DNA from 2 places in the Ligilactobacillus animalis genome. Region 1 is predicted to be linked to the other one. Evidence: predicted binding sites of a transcription regulator. Region 1 holds the regulator's gene; the other holds the start of a gene.

Region 1 (7,872 bases):
ACGCGCATAATCCAAGTGAAGTTCATTCTTAACTGGAATGATCTCAACTTGCTTTGGAGCTAACCAAGTTGGGAAAGCACCTTTGTACATTTCTGTCAAGTAAGCTGTGAAACGTTCCATCGTTGATACGATACCACGGTGGATCATAACTGGACGGTGTTCTTCACCATCAGCCCCTGTGTACTTGAGGTCGAAACGTTCTGGTAACAAGAAGTCCAATTGGATCGTGGAAAGTGTTTCTTCCCCACCAAGAGCTGTCTTAGTTTGAACGTCTAATTTAGGACCGTAGAAAGCAGCTTCGCCTTCAGCTTCAAAGTAATCTAAGCCAAGATCATCCATAGCTGCTTTGAGCATGCGTTGGGATTTTTCCCACATTTCATCATCATCGTAGTACTTATGTGTGTTTTCAGGATCACGGTAGCTCAAACGGAAACGGTAGTCCTTGATGTCAAAGTCATTGTAAACATCGACCATCAATTGAAGTGTCCGCTTGAATTCTTCTTCGATCTGATCTGGCGCTACGAAAGTATGACCATCATTCAATGTCATTTCACGTACCCGAGAAAGACCTGTCAAAGCACCGGATTTTTCGTAACGGTGCATCATCCCAAGTTCAGCGATACGCAATGGAAGATCACGGTATGAACGGATATGGTGGTTGTAAACTTGAATGTGGGATGGGCAGTTCATCGGACGCAATTCAAGTAATTCACCATCACCCATATCCATTGGTGGGAACATGTCTTCGCGATAGTGATCCCAGTGACCTGATTGTTTGTAAAGATCAACGTTAGCTAAAATTGGTGTGTAAACATGTTCGTAGCCACGAGCAACTTCTTTGTCGATGATATAGCGTTCGATCGTCCGACGGATCGTTGCCCCATTTGGCATCCAGTATGGGAGACCAGCCCCAACTTTAGGATCAACAAAGAAGAGGTCTAAATTGTTACCGATCACACGGTGGTCACGTTCACGTGCTTCTTGACGACGTTGTAATTCAGCCTCAAGGTCTTTTTGCTTGTAAAAGGCTGTTCCGTAGATACGTTGTAACATTGGGTTGCTTGAAGCACCTTTCCAGTAAGCACCAGCCACTGAAAGCAATTGGAACACTTTGATCGCACCAGTTGAAGCTAATTGTGGTCCAAATGAGAAATCATTGAAATCACCTAACTTGTGAGCTACGACTTTACCTGCGTTATCGGCAGCGATCTCTTTGACTAATTCAGTTTGGTATTGATCACCGGCAACTAATTGCAAAGCTTCTTCTTCCGTATATTCAACACGTTCGATCGGTAAGTTTTGCTTGATGATCTCTTGCATCTTTTGTTCGATCTTTTCAAAATCAGCTTCGGCCACTTGACCAGCTGCATTGTCTGTATCAAAGAAGAAGCCATGTTCTAAAGCTTCACCTTGACCAAACTTCATTTCTGGATAAAGGCTATGCAAAGCACTAGCTAAAACATTAGCTGCTGTTTGCCATAACACGTTCATCCCTTCATCAGAATCTTTAGTGATGATCTCGATCGTACCATCTTCATTTAAAGGTTCGTTGTAATCCACTAATTTACCGTTAAATTTACCTGCAACAGACTTCTTAGCTAAGCTGATACTGATAGACTTTGCGATATCTTGTGTTGTTGTTCCAGCTGCAAATTGTTTTACAGCACCATCTGGAAACTTAACATTGATCTCTGACATTATATGTTCCTCCTTGATTTTTACCAAGACATAAAAGACGCCCCTAGTGCTACATTTAACACTAGGGGCGTCTTTAACGCGGTTCCACCCAATTTCAAGGTCAGTTGACCCTCTCTTGATCGTCGATAACGGAAACGAGCCGTCCTACCTTTGCAGTAGGCTATCGTGATAAAAGTGGTAAGCTCCTCTTTAAGAGACTTGCAGTCAAAGGCCTCTTTCCCTGAATTGATTTGCCGTTTGTCTTTTACTTAATGTAATTTCTATTTAAGCACGAAACTTCTTTAATTTCAAGTCATTATTCCGGATTTCGGCGATTTTTTCCTACAACATGATACTCATCAGCCAAAAATTTGATCCGTTCCATGATGCGTTTGGCCTTCAAAGGCTCTGCTTCGCCCCGGTTGTTGACAGTCAAATATTGTTGCTCTAGTTGTTCTAACGAAAGATTCGAGCTAAAAAATGTCGGTAATTCTTCTTGCATCCGATATTGCAAAATAACACCTAAAACATCATCTCTAAGCCAGCTACTCAAAGAATCAGCTCCGATATCATCAATCATCAAAACTTGAGCTTTTTTCAAATTATCGATATATTCATTTGTCTGATTTTTACCAATCGAGCCCTTGATCTCAACCGCAAATGATGGAAAATGCACCAGTGTCGTCTGGTAACCTCGCTTAGCTAGATCATTAGCGATCGCCGCCAAAAGATAGGTCTTACCGACTCCAAAACTGCCTTCGAGGTATAATCCCTTATGAAAATCTTTTGGTGCTTTGGTATAACTAGTGATAAAAGATAGCGCCGCTTTTAAAGCTTCCATCCGCTCATCACTACGCTCGTAATCTTTTAATTGCGCCCGACGAACACTACGCGGTAAATTGATCGTCTTGACACGAGCTTCTAGGGCTTTTTGTTCACGTTTAGCTTTTAATTCTGCGGTCGGCACATACACGACTTCGATCCGATGATTGCTGATCGCAAGTGTCGGTAGGTATCCGGGTGCAAAGGTCTGTTTTCCTTGAGCTAGCTGTTTTTTTAGCGTTACGAATTCATATAACTTGCTGGCACTTTTCATCACATCAGCTTCCGTCAGGACTTGACTGTTTTCCGCTAAAAAAGTCCGCACTTCATCATCTTGTAAGATCTCAGCGATCAGTTCTTGATAACGCTGGTTCCAATTGTTTTTTTGCATCCGCTCCGTCAAGTTTTTCCCTAGATCTTCCATCCTAGCCACCTGCCTTTCTATTCACTTTGTTCCAATTGAGCTAACAATTCATCGATCTCAGCATTCAAGGCCTGTTTATCCTCTTTAGCCGGTTTAGATACAGCTTTATTTTCTTTTGTCTTAGCCCAGTCCGGCAAAGTCTCTTTTTGCACGACTTGTTGCTTACGCCCATAATATTGCTTTTGTTTCTGCTTTTCTCGTGCTTTTTGGTTAGCCTCGCGCATATAAAGCATGGCTTCTTCTGGGGTCTGGATCTTCTTTTCAGCCAACTTAGCTGCAGCTTTGGTAAAGCGATTAGCGACTTTATCTTCCAGCATCGTATTATTTTGCGCGATCAAATAATAGTGCAGGAGCACATTGATCACCGCATTAGGTAAAACTTGCTTTTCAACTAGATTTTTGACCGTATAACGCTCTAAATTCGTCACAAAACTGTGCTTTTGCCGTTTGAGTTCTTCGATGAATTCCAAAGGTAGATATTGTTTTGAAACGGCGATCAGCGCTAGATCAGTTTGCGTCAATTCCGCACTCACCGCCGGATCAACTGGTTCAGTCACTTTCGACTCTTTAGGTGTTATCTCTTTGAATTGCCGATCAAATTGCTGTGTGGCTAATTTTTTGACGAGCTCAAGATCGACTTTATCATCTTTGACATTTAGTGCTTGTTCGAGCAATTTGACGAGTTCTAGTTCATCTAGACCATACAACAAAGAGATCGACTTTAAGGTCTCAAGTGAACGGCTGATCTCAGTTGCGGGTACAAAAGATCGGGCTAAAAGCTCTTTTAAATATTCTACATCCAGATCGACTTCGACTGAATCGACGAGATTTTTAGTCGGTTTAGGTATCGCTTTTACCTGTGAATTTTTGAGTAATGCATCTTTTTTCACCGTAAAAACATCTAGTAGCGACTTGGTGATCTCTTTGGCATTAGCATACGTGAGATCTGGTTTGACAAATTCTTGTTTTAACTCATCATATTGGGTCTGTCCCAATGAATCGGCTAAAAGCATGCTCAAGAGATCATCTTTAAAGAAAGCCTCAGCACTCAAAGGAGCTTGTAACTCATAGATAAACACTTGACCAAGTTCATCTTTTTGCACGAATGTCTTCAATAACCCGAGGGCCTCTAATCTGATCCGCGCTTCGTAAAAGTCGCGCAAACCTAAACTCAAAATATCCAATAACTCTTTATGCATCCGGCGGGCTAACAGGTCTGGTGTTTGAGCCACTTTAGTCGCTAATAGTGAATAAACACCATAAGCATTGACCCCCATCAACGGTTGGTAGAGCTTTAAAATGACTTTGAACTCTGTCGAACCGATATGGGCTTTAGTATTGACGACGTAACCATCCTTAGGCGACATCTGCCTTAATCCTTCACTCATCGCCTAACATCCCCCAACTACTTATTTTTTTCGTTGTCACGTGCCATCAAGTCTTGCAATTCCTTCGCAAAAGATGCCATATCTTTAAATTCACGATAGACGCTCGCAAATCTGATATAGGCGATATCATCGACATTTGCTAAGATCTCCATCACATATTCACCGATCAATTGACTCGAAACTTCATTCCCGCCGACTGCCCGGATCTTTGTTTCGACTTGATCGACGATATTTTGGATCTCATCCATCGCGACGGGCCGTTTTTCAGCCGCTCGCATGACACCCCGCAAGACTTTTTCACGATTAAATTCTTCTCTAGCACCATTTTTCTTAATAACTAAGAGTGGCGCTGCTTCTACTCTTTCAAATGTAGTAAAACGGAAACCACAATTTTCACATTCCCGCCGGCGCCGAATGGCATGTCCATTGTCGGCGGGACGGCTATCCACTACACGTGATCCATTTTGATGACAATTTGGACACTTCATAATCTTTACCTCGCTGCCTAATTTTCGATTAAATTATTTATCTTTAGCCATTTTATCACTTGCGCTTGCGTTTCTTCAACTGTTCCCGAACTATCTACTGTAATTGTGGCCAAATTTCGCCTTTTTTCAGCCGACATCTGACTAGCGATCCGCTCAAGTGCCGCCTCCTCACTCAAATGATCGCGTTCTATGATCCGTTTTAGCTGAAGTGCTTTAGGAACTTCAACATTGATAACTGCATCACAATGATCTGCATAACCATTTTCAAATAATAAGGCAGCATCGATCACAACTACTTTATCGCCCTTTTGCTCAGCTAAAGCTAGCTGTTTTTCATATTCAGCTCTGATCAATGGCTGCATGATCTGGTTTAATTGAGCTAATTTCTTAGGATCATTGAAGACGATCTTGCCGAGTTTAGCCCGATCTAAAGTCTGATCAGCTTGGATGATCTGAGATCCAAATGTTTTTTTTAATTTAGCTAAACCAAGGGTCGCTGGTTCAACGACTTGGCGGGCGATCACATCAGCATCGAGGATCTTAAAATCTAATGTTTGTAAAAAATTACTGATCGTCGTTTTGCCCATCCCGATCCCACCAGTCAAGCCTAGAATATATGTCATTTTACCACCTGCTGACAATGCGGACAAAAATGCGTGCCCCGTTGTCCCACTACGATCTTTTGGATCTTTGTTCCACAACGTTTACATGGCTCATCGGTCCGGCCATAAACATCTAGTTCGAACTGAAAAGCGCCTGTTTTTTGGAAAGCATCCGTGTAACTTCTGATCGTTGTGCCACCTGCTTTGATCGCCTTAGCTAATTCAGTGATGATATTATCATGCAGTATCGTTGCTTGGTCTAAAGTCAATTTTTGACATGACGTCTCAGGATGGATCTTACTTTGCCACAACACCTCATCAACATAGATATTACCTAGACCCGTGACCAAGGTCTGGTCGAGTAAGGCGGTCTTGATATTTTTCTTCTTTTTTTGTAGCTTTTGATAAAAGTCAGCCACTTTAAAAGTTTCAGCCACTGGCTCTGGTCCTAATTTGGCTAACCCAGGCAATTTTTCTTCACTACCCGTTTGAACTAATTGCATTCGCCCAAATTTACGGACATCGTTATAGCGCAATTGCCGGCCATCGGCTAGATCAAAGATGACATGCGTATGTTTATCGACTGGATCAGTCGCTTCTTTGACATAAAACTTACCCTCCATGCGCAAATGGGAGACAACGGTAAGGCCATTTGTAAACCTAAAGAGCAAATACTTGCCCCGACGTTCGATCTTTTCAAGTGTTTGCTCTGTTAATTTAGCTTTAAAATCGTCAGCATCACCAACGATCATCTTAGGATATAAAACTTCGACTCGCGCGATCTTTTGACCTAAAACTAATTTTTGCAAACCGCGACGGACAGTTTCTACTTCTGGTAACTCTGGCATTTTTTCACCTCATCTTATACTATTTAGTCTCAAACCACGTCTTACCACTAGCGCTTTCGACCTTTAATGGGACCGACAGCTCAACAGCTGAATCCATGATCTTTGGCACTAACTCTTTTAATTTAGGGATCTCTGCTTTCGGTGCTTCAAAGATCAACTCATCGTGCACTTGTAACAACATTTTGGCTTCTAAGCCCGCATCTTTTAAGGCTTGTTGCATATTGATCATTGCAACTTTGATGATATCAGCTGCACTCCCTTGGATCGGAGTATTCATCGCTGTCCGTTCCGCAAATGAGCGCAAGTTGTAATTTTTGCTCTTGATATCTGGCAAGTACCGTCGGCGATGGAAAAGTGTTTCAACGTAGCCTTTTTGACGCGCACTCTCAATGATATCTTGCATGTATTGATGGACTCCAGGAAATGAAGCTAGATACGTCTCCATAAATTCTTTGGCTTGTTTACGCGTACTTCCGATGCTTTGAGCCAAACCAAAATCACTGATCCCATAAACGATCCCAAAGTTGACCGCTTTAGCTTGCCGACGCATGTTAGCCGTAACTTCACTTGGATCATCTAGTCCAAAAATACGCATCGCAGTATTAGCATGAATATCAAAATCATCCTTGAAAGCTTGTTGCATATGCGGATCCTTTGAAATATGGGCTAAGACCCGTAACTCGATCTGCGAATAGTCAGAAGCAAAGATCTCCCAATCTGGATGACTTGGTACAAAAGCTTGCCGGATCTTACGGCCCTCTTCTAACCGGACCGGGATATTTTGCAAGTTAGGATCGACTGACGATAAACGTCCGGTTGCCGTCAAAGTTTGGGTATACCGCGTGTGGACCTTACCATCAGCTGCGATAACTTTCAATAGGCCTTCAACATAGGTCGATTGTAATTTAGCTAATTGGCGGTAAGCTAAAATATTATCGATGATCGGTGACATCCCACGTAATTTTTCTAAGACATCGACAGCTGTTGAGTAGCCCGTTTTAGTCTTTTTGACGACTGGTAATTTTAATTTTTCAAACAAGATCACCCCAAGTTGCTTAGGTGAATTGATGTTGAATTTCTCACCCGCTTCGTTATAGATCTGTTGTTCTAACTCACTCAAGCGTTCCTTAAATTCACTTTGCATGATATCTAAACGTTCACGGTCGACTTTGATCCCGGAGATCTCCATCTGTGCTAAAACTAATGAAAGTGGACGTTCGATCTCAAAATAAAGATCTTCTTGCTCATTTTCAGCTAGTTCTTTCATCAACTTATCTTCTAGGTCTGAGATGGCCTTGAGTTTATGTGCTAAATGTTCAAAGTATAGCGCATCATCAGCTGGAACTTTGCGCTTAGCCCCTTTTCCATAGACTTCTTCATCGGTCTCAACATCAAAGTAATCATGTCGCTTGGCTAAATTACCTAGATCATTGCTGTTATCACTTGTATTTAACAAATATGAGACTAAAAGTAAGTCAAAATTGATATTTTTTAGTTCGATACCTAAGCGTTCTAAGGCTACATAGGTCTGTTTGCCATCAAAAACATCAACTTCGAGCGCAGGATCTTCCAATAATTGCTTTAGCTTAGGTAATTTCAAAAGCTCAACATCTCTAGCTGCAT
Region 2 (7,872 bases), 790 kb from region 1:
TCAACAGATCGATATCTCAGATGATGACTTACCATTCTAAAATTGACAGGAGGGAAATCTAATGCCACAACAAAGAAGAGGCGGACGTCGCCGTCGTAAAGTTGACTTCATCGCTGCTAACCACATCGAATACATCGACTACAAGGATACAGATCTTCTTAAGCGTTTCATCTCAGAACGCGGTAAGATCTTGCCACGTCGTGTAACAGGTACTAGCGCAAAGAACCAACGTAAACTTACAGTTGCGATCAAACGTGCACGTATCATGGGCTTATTGCCATTCGTTGCCGAAGATTAATCAAAAAACGTCTCATTGCGAGGCGTTTTTTTGTTTGGCCGATTTTTTTGAAAAAAGTTTTTAAAAATTTCGTTTTTAAAGACGAACTATTATATTTTTTTATTGGGTATTATACGATTTATAAGTTAAAGAGTGAAAAATGATTTTAAAGATTCTAGTGGTAAATCTTTTGTTTATGAAGGTATAGACCTATGTGTGGATAAAGTTGTGGAAAACTCAAATGTAATAACCGAACGTTATCTATTATGAAAAAAATATAATTTAAATTCTTAAGAAAAAATCAATAAAAAAGTTAGCCATTTTGGGTCATTTAGGTGTATTATAGATATGTAGATTGATGATGAATCAATCTTCTCCCCTTTTTATGTAGTAAGTGATAACTATCTTAGATTTACTTTAGGATAGTATTTCCCCAATAACATAACCTTTTTCTCCGTGATTTTCCCCGATCACGGAGTTTTTTTATGTTCGCGAATACAAAACACGGGATCTACCACGATGTAAAAACATTGTAGTAGATCCCGCGTTCTCACATGCTCAGTGATGACGATAGCTCAATTAGCTTAGCTCGAGAGTCCTAGCAAATTCAGTTCCGTTTGAAAGTACGGTAAAGTTTCTAAAGTCGATCGTGGTCGACGCATCAAGTTTAGAAGCTAGGTGCATTGGATCATTGATTTTGATATTTTGGTCGGTAAGCCAAGATATCACTTGTGGGATCGCCTGAGTCTCGCCATTTAACAGTTGGATCTGGCGGTCGTCAGCTAACTCGAGTATCAGTGAAAAGATAAAACGCTCAGTCAGTTTGGGTAACGGTCGGAGCGTGATCTTAGCCAAATACATTCCCAGACAAGCCTGGGTGATCTGGTCGGGTAATAGGGTAAGCATTAAATTGTCGCGGTCATCGAAGAGCTTGAGATGTGTTGCTTCAAACTGTGTTTTCGCAAAAGCAAGTGAATTTTTACGAAATAAAATTGCAAGTGGCAGTTAGCGATTGGTTCCGTAAAATGTCCGCCCATTAAATTCAAGTGTAGTGAAAAATGGAGCGGCATACAAATTAGTAGCTAAATCGGTAAAAACGATTTTTTTCATCTTAGACCTCATTTCTATGAATTAACTAGCATAATTTATAAATGTCATCTTCTGCACACTAGCCCCACCATAATAATATGTGATATCGCCCAGGTGAGACAAGCACTCTTTATAGAAGAAATGTGGTATTATGGAATAAAATAGCAACGAGGGTGAAAAAATGGTCAAAGGATTGGTTTTAAGTGCAATAATTTTTGTTCTAGGAGTGTTTGAACTTTATGCTACATATCGCTACTATCACAAATTAGTCGTGGCAGATCGCAAAAATATGCTTTCTGGTGGCCGTTTGTGGTTAGGGGTCATCAGTGGTGGTTTATTGTGCGCTCTTGGGATCTTTTCGGCTTTAGGCGTATTACAGGGTGCATAGGTTGCGATATGAGTTCCTAGTTGCAAAGAGCCCCCCAGCAAATGTATCTGCTGGGGGGCTCTCCCGTATGGTCTTATTAATTAAACAGACTCTTGATCCATTCGATGAAGCGGGCAAACCAGCCTTTTGCTTGTTCAACGGCTTCTTTAGCTTGAGCACTGTTAGCCCAGTCTTTAGCCTTATTCATCAAATTACCCGTCGAATCTTTAACGTTATTGATCGTGTTCGTCACGTTATTGATATATGTCTTGCTTGAGCTGATCGGTGAATTTTGGAAGTTTACCAAAGCGCCTGAGATCTGTGTTACTTGCTCTGAGGTCGTTTGGTTTTGAATGCCACGGTCAGCCAAAGCCTTATTTAACATATCTTCAATGTCTTGTTTTGTAGCTAGTTCTTGGTTGTCTTGTTTTTGTTGGGCCAATTGCTTGGAAACATCACCAATAGCTGCCATCAGTTTCCCAGGATAGGTCTTGTCATCTTTGTTAGCGTCGATCGCCGGTTGGGTCGCTGAAAGCATCTCATTGGCTGTCGCTGTGTTTTCTGTGTTCAATGAAACGCCATCTTCGGCTAAGGCCTTGTAGACCCCAGTCAAGGCTGATTCACCTGAAACAGGACGATTAGCGGTCACAACGATGCTGACATCTGTTACCCCCGCCATTTGAGCGACCATTGCGTATTGTTGGGAAGTTACTTGGGTGATATTGTTAGAACCATTGTAGTCTTTGATGTTGACCTTGACCCCAGAACCAGGATCTCCGGGTGCGATCGCAACTGAGCTGATCATTGCAGCGTCAGTCGTATTGCTAGAGCCATTAGCGATATATTTGTTGTAATCAGCGGCGGTAGCGGTCAAAGTCTTGAACGAAGAATCAGTTTCAAATACTTTAGCTAAATTTTGGCGTGCTTCTTGGCTCGTGCCGGCTCCATAGACGACATAAGCGGAATTTAACGTATGCGTATTACTGCTACTTGCGGCTAAAGCCTTGGGAGCACTGGTCAAAGTTACCCCTAAAAAGGTCAGCCCTGCCAAGAATGCAGTTGCTAATTTTTTTAATTTCATCTCTAAAACACCTCATTAATTTTATATCTAGCTACATTTTAATTTTACCACCAGAAATCAATTCTTGTCTTTTAAGAAAAAGATATAAATATCGTAAGAAAAACTTAGGAAAATCAACGTTTGAAAATCAAATTACACACAATATATAGATTTAATAAAATTATAATTACAATATATTGTGTTTTTTCGGTTGAATTTAGTCAGAATGCATGGCTATAATAGTTACATTGCAATTTTTAAATGCAAGAAATTATTGTCTATCGGAAGGAAGTTTTTAGATGTTTGAACGTTATCAAGATGTATTGACCCATTTGCCAGAATATTCCAAGAATGTATTTCGGAAGGGATATTTCAAATGGTTGTTGAATCAATGTAAAGGTTGGGGGTATTTTAGTTACTTCTTATTGGCGTTCAACTTTGTGCTCCAAGTTATCTCGTTGGTCGATTCTTTTAGCCAAACGCCAGTCCAGTCACTGTTAGCCTTTGTTGGGGGCAATCTGTCCGTGGCATGTGTGATCGGGATCTCGAACTTATCCGGGATCCAAGGCTGGTGTGGTGCGATCTCAGCTATTTGTATCGCAGCAACAGGTTTTATGGCAAAAAATTATGCGACCGCTTGGGAACAGATCGGTTATTTGATCTTTTTAGATATTTTTTGCATTTTAGATCCAAAATGGAACGATGATATCCAAGCGGAAAAACTAGAAAGTGGGCTTGAATGGATCAAATATGGCTTATTTTTTGTAGTTGCTTGGTTATGCACCTATACGATCTTTAGCTTTACGAATGATCCCCGGGTCTTTTTGGATAGCTTGAACTTAGCGATGGCGATCACGGGGGCATTATTGGAATTGAATCGTAAACGTGAACAATACTATGTTTTCACACTGGCATCAGTCTTTACGATCGCTTTATGGGTCCAAACGATGTTGCAAGGTGATGGGAATTTTGCCTTGATCTTTAGTTACAGTGTCTTTTTCTTAAATGATATGTATGCCTTTTTCAGCAAGAACAGCTGGTTTAGAGGGGAAGTCTCAAAGAAAGCTTAAAATTTAGTTTTGAATGGCTGACAATAAATAGTCGCGGGCGTATACTTAAACTAAGTGAATAACTTAACTCATAACACTAAGCTACGGGTCAGCCCGTGGCTTTTTATTTTGGGCAAAGCAACTTGATTTTTCAAGCTATTATAGTCATACTTACTGAGAGTCAAACTCGTTTGTGATAGAATAAATAGCAGAAGTATAAAATTAGGTTAAGAATTGGGAAAGGAATGCGGGGATAAACCAGTGAAAAAATTTTTTAACAAAGATTTTTGGCAACTGCCTGAATTCATGTATGACAGACATTTGCGTGTGTTAGCTTGGATGTTGGCGTTTGTAGCGGTCATTTGTGTGATCCTGGCCTTTAGAACCAATATTATTCTAGGATATATCAGCATGGTCTTTACACTTATTGTGACCGTAGTTGCCTATATTACTTTAAAACAAATTACTGAAGATACAACTGAATACATTTCTGATCTGTCTTATCGGATCAAACGCGGTGAACAGGATGCGTTGATCAAAATGCCGATCGGGATCTTATTTTACGACAAAGAGGGTCATATCGAATGGATCAACCCTTATATGCAACGCTATTTTGATAATCAAGAGGTGCTGGGTAAGCCGTTAAAAGAGGTCGATCATCAGCTCTATGAGCAACTCGAGGCTAAACAAGACAATAAAGACAAAGATATCGAAGTCAAATTGCATGGACGAGCCTTTAGTCTGATGGTCCAAAAAGACATTGATGCGCTGTACCTGATGGATGTGACGCATTATGCCGAGATCCGACAAGAATACGAAGATACGCGGTTAGTGATCGGACAGATCTTCTTGGATAATTACGATGAAGTTACCAGTGCGATGAACGATAAAGATATTTCTAACCTGGGAAATTTCGTGACGAATGCTTTATCAGATTGGGCGCGCGAATTTGGGATCTACCTCAAACGTGTTGATGAAGATCACTTCTTTATCTTGACGTATGCTAAGACGCTCAAAGTATTAGAAGAAGAAAAATTCAAGATCCTAGATGAAGTGCGCAAGTGGACGTCCAAGCAAAATTCGCCAGTAACGCTTAGTGTAGGGATCGCATACGGTGGTTCTGATCTGACCCAACTGGCAAAGCTCTCACAAAATAACTTAGATCTTGCCTTGGGACGTGGGGGCGATCAGGTCGTCGTCAAAGCGGTCGATGGCCAAGCCCGTTTCTACGGGGGCAAGACCAACCCGATGGAAAAACGCACCCGAGTTCGGGCACGGATGATCTCACAAGCGTTGACCGAATTGATGAATCAAGCCGACCAGATCTTTGTGATGGGCCATCGCCATCCAGATATGGACTCTCTGGGTGCCTGCCTAGGGGTGCGTCGGATCGCAGCGATGAATGGCAAGCAGTGTTGGATCGTCTTAGATCAAGAAGATCTCCACTCAGACATTGAGCGTTTGTTAGAGGAGTTGGAACAATATCCAAATATCAAGGGGTCAATTATAACCCCGGAAATGGCCTTGGAAAAAGCTACTAAGGATGGCCTTTTGATCATGGCTGACCACTCGAAACCATCAATGTCGATCGCACGACCGCTCTACGATAAGCTCAAAAATCGTGTCATGGTGATCGACCATCATCGCCGGGGCGAAGAATTTCCCGATAACCCGATCTTGGTCTACATCGAACCGTATGCCAGTTCGACGTGTGAGTTGATCACTGAGCTCTTTGAGTATCAATCAAAAGACAGTGAACCGATCAATAAATTGGAAGCCACGGCAATGCTGACAGGGATCATCATTGATACACAATCATTTGCTTTGCGGACAGGAACGCGAACTTTTGATGCAGCGAGCTATTTGCGCTCGGTTGGAGCTGATCTGGTGATGGCGCGGCATTTCATGAAAGAAAGCGTCAATAGCTACATGCAACGCAATCATTTGGTCGAACGGACTGAGTTTACTGAGGGAGAAGCAATCTGCTGTGGTGAAGAAGATCGAGTCTATGATCCAGTCATCGCCGCTCAAGTTGCTGACTCACTGTTAAATGTCAGTGGAGTGGAAGCCTCTTTTGTGATCACTAAGCGGGCTTCAGGCAAGATCGGCGTTTCAGCGCGAAGCAATGGGACTAAGAACGTGCAGGTGATCATGGAAGAAATGGGTGGTGGCGGTCACTTATCCAATGCTGCGACCCAGATCGCTGATACGACTGTGGGTGCGGTCAAAGAACAACTGCTTGCAATTCTTAAACAAGAGCAGGAAAATAAAGAGTAGAAGAACTACGTATGGGAGGATTTTTTTATGAGAATCATTTTTACACAAGACGTGCGCGGTAAAGGCAAACGCGGTGAAGTTAAGGAAATTCCAGATGGATACGCAAACTTCTTGATCAAGAGCAATAAGGCTAAGCAAGCTGATGCAGCAGCGATGAGCCAATTACGTGGTCAAAAGAGAGCCGAAGCCAAAAAAGAGGCTGAAGAATTAGCCGAAGCAAAGGTCCTCAAAGAAAAATTAGAATCTGGCAATTATGTCGTTGAGATCAAGGCAAAAGCTGGGACAGATGGTCGTTTATTTGGCTCGATCACATCCAAGCAGATCGCCCAAGCTATGGAAAAACAACACGGCTTAAAGATCGACAAGCGCAAGATGGAATTAGCAGCACCGATCCGTGCGAGGGGATACGCCAATGTCCCTGTTAAGTTGCACAATGAGGTTTCTGCTAAGATCCGCGTGCACATCTCAGAACAATAAAATAGCTTAATAATAGCCCGCTAGAGTAGATCTGGCGGGCTATTTGTGTAGGTGGTAGGGAGAGTGAGGATATAAAAAGCATAGTTGAACTGTTGGTTTTTTGTGGACTATCTAAGCTTATTTACAATAAAGTTAAGCGGCATTTTGCCATTTGAAAAAACTGGGTTCGACGAAGATCAGGGACCATAAGTTCTTTGGCAGCAAGTTGCATAGTCGGATTTTCTAATTTACTCAGTGCAAGTGATTTAGGTAGGATAGTTACCAAGTAGCGAATAACACTAGGTAAAATGAAATATTGTTTAGGGCTATATGGAAGTCGACCACGTGCTACTAGTAGATAGCAATCTTCAAACTGGATAATAGTCCATCTACTGTCAAATGGTGGCTCAAACATTCCTTGATCGGGCATGATATAAGCTGTCGGATATCGTTTGCGTATTTTCTTTAGTGTAGAATTGATCGTGATATAAAACAAGGTAATATTTTTTAAATTTTGGGGGTCAGTGATATATAGGTAACAATAGATTCGACCAGCCTATTTTTTATGTTATAATTTCAAGTTGTACACTTAAATTACAGAAAGGATGAAGCTGGTTGGATAATGAACTTTTAAATGACAGCTTACCACCGCAAAATATTGAAGCGGAACAAGCTGTTTTAGGGGCTGTCTTCTTGAGTCCTGATGCTTTAGCTGATGCGATGGAATTTGTGGAAGCTAAAGATTTTTACCGGCGTGCCCATCAATTGTTGTTCCAAGCAATGATCGATTTAAACGACGATGGAGAAGCAATTGATGTTTTAACGGTCAATAACCGCCTTGAGATGAACAACCAACTCGATGATGTCGGTGGGGTCGCCTACATTGCTGAATTGGCTTCATCCGTGCCGACAGCAGCCAATGTGGGATATTACGCCAAATTGGTGGCAGAAAAAGCTGTCCTCCGCCGGGTGATCGCAGCGGCAACCAATATCATCACCCAAGCCAAAGAACAAGATGAGCCCGTTGCCGATATCTTAGAATCGGCAGAACGGCAGATCATGGAAGTGGCGGAAAATCGCACTCAAAGTGGCTTTAAAGAGATCAGTAAAGTTTTGACTGATTCCTTAGATGAGATCGATAAATTGTCGCAACAAGATGAAGATATCACCGGGCTTGCAACGGGCTATAAAGATTTTGACCATATGACAGCTGGGCTACAGCCAGATAACTTGATCATCTTGGCTGCCCGCCCGGCCGTGGGTAAGACGGCCTTTGCCTTGAATATCGCGCAAAATA

Evidence for each region. Region 1 encodes NrdR, which represses ribonucleotide reductase genes. Its sites were predicted from a motif close to ACACNATATATNGTGT; they were not measured.
Region 2: pnuC (nicotinamide riboside transporter PnuC) is a predicted target of NrdR. The motif match lies at 2,981-2,996, and genes of this name have one in related genera.

What each region holds. Positions count from the first base shown of each region.
Region 1 covers NZ_CP047141.1:1,130,760-1,138,631, forward strand. Annotated here, with positions in the region: gene thrS (threonine--tRNA ligase) at 1-1,698, opposite strand, end outside; gene dnaI (primosomal protein DnaI) at 1,994-2,923, opposite strand; gene GSR62_RS05610 (replication initiation and membrane attachment family protein) at 2,941-4,311, opposite strand; gene nrdR (transcriptional regulator NrdR) at 4,329-4,799, opposite strand; gene coaE (dephospho-CoA kinase) at 4,817-5,422, opposite strand; gene mutM (DNA-formamidopyrimidine glycosylase) at 5,419-6,249, opposite strand; gene polA (DNA polymerase I) at 6,269-7,872, opposite strand, start outside.
Region 2 covers NZ_CP047141.1:10,820-18,691, forward strand. Annotated here, with positions in the region: gene ssb (single-stranded DNA-binding protein) at 1-40, shown strand, start outside; gene rpsR (30S ribosomal protein S18) at 62-298, shown strand; gene GSR62_RS00055 (hypothetical protein) at 857-1,183, opposite strand; gene GSR62_RS00060 (hypothetical protein) at 1,548-1,754, shown strand; gene GSR62_RS00065 (DUF1002 domain-containing protein) at 1,831-2,814, opposite strand; gene pnuC (nicotinamide riboside transporter PnuC) at 3,093-3,863, shown strand; gene GSR62_RS00075 (DHH family phosphoesterase) at 4,104-6,119, shown strand; gene rplI (50S ribosomal protein L9) at 6,147-6,596, shown strand; gene dnaB (replicative DNA helicase) at 7,191-7,872, shown strand, end outside.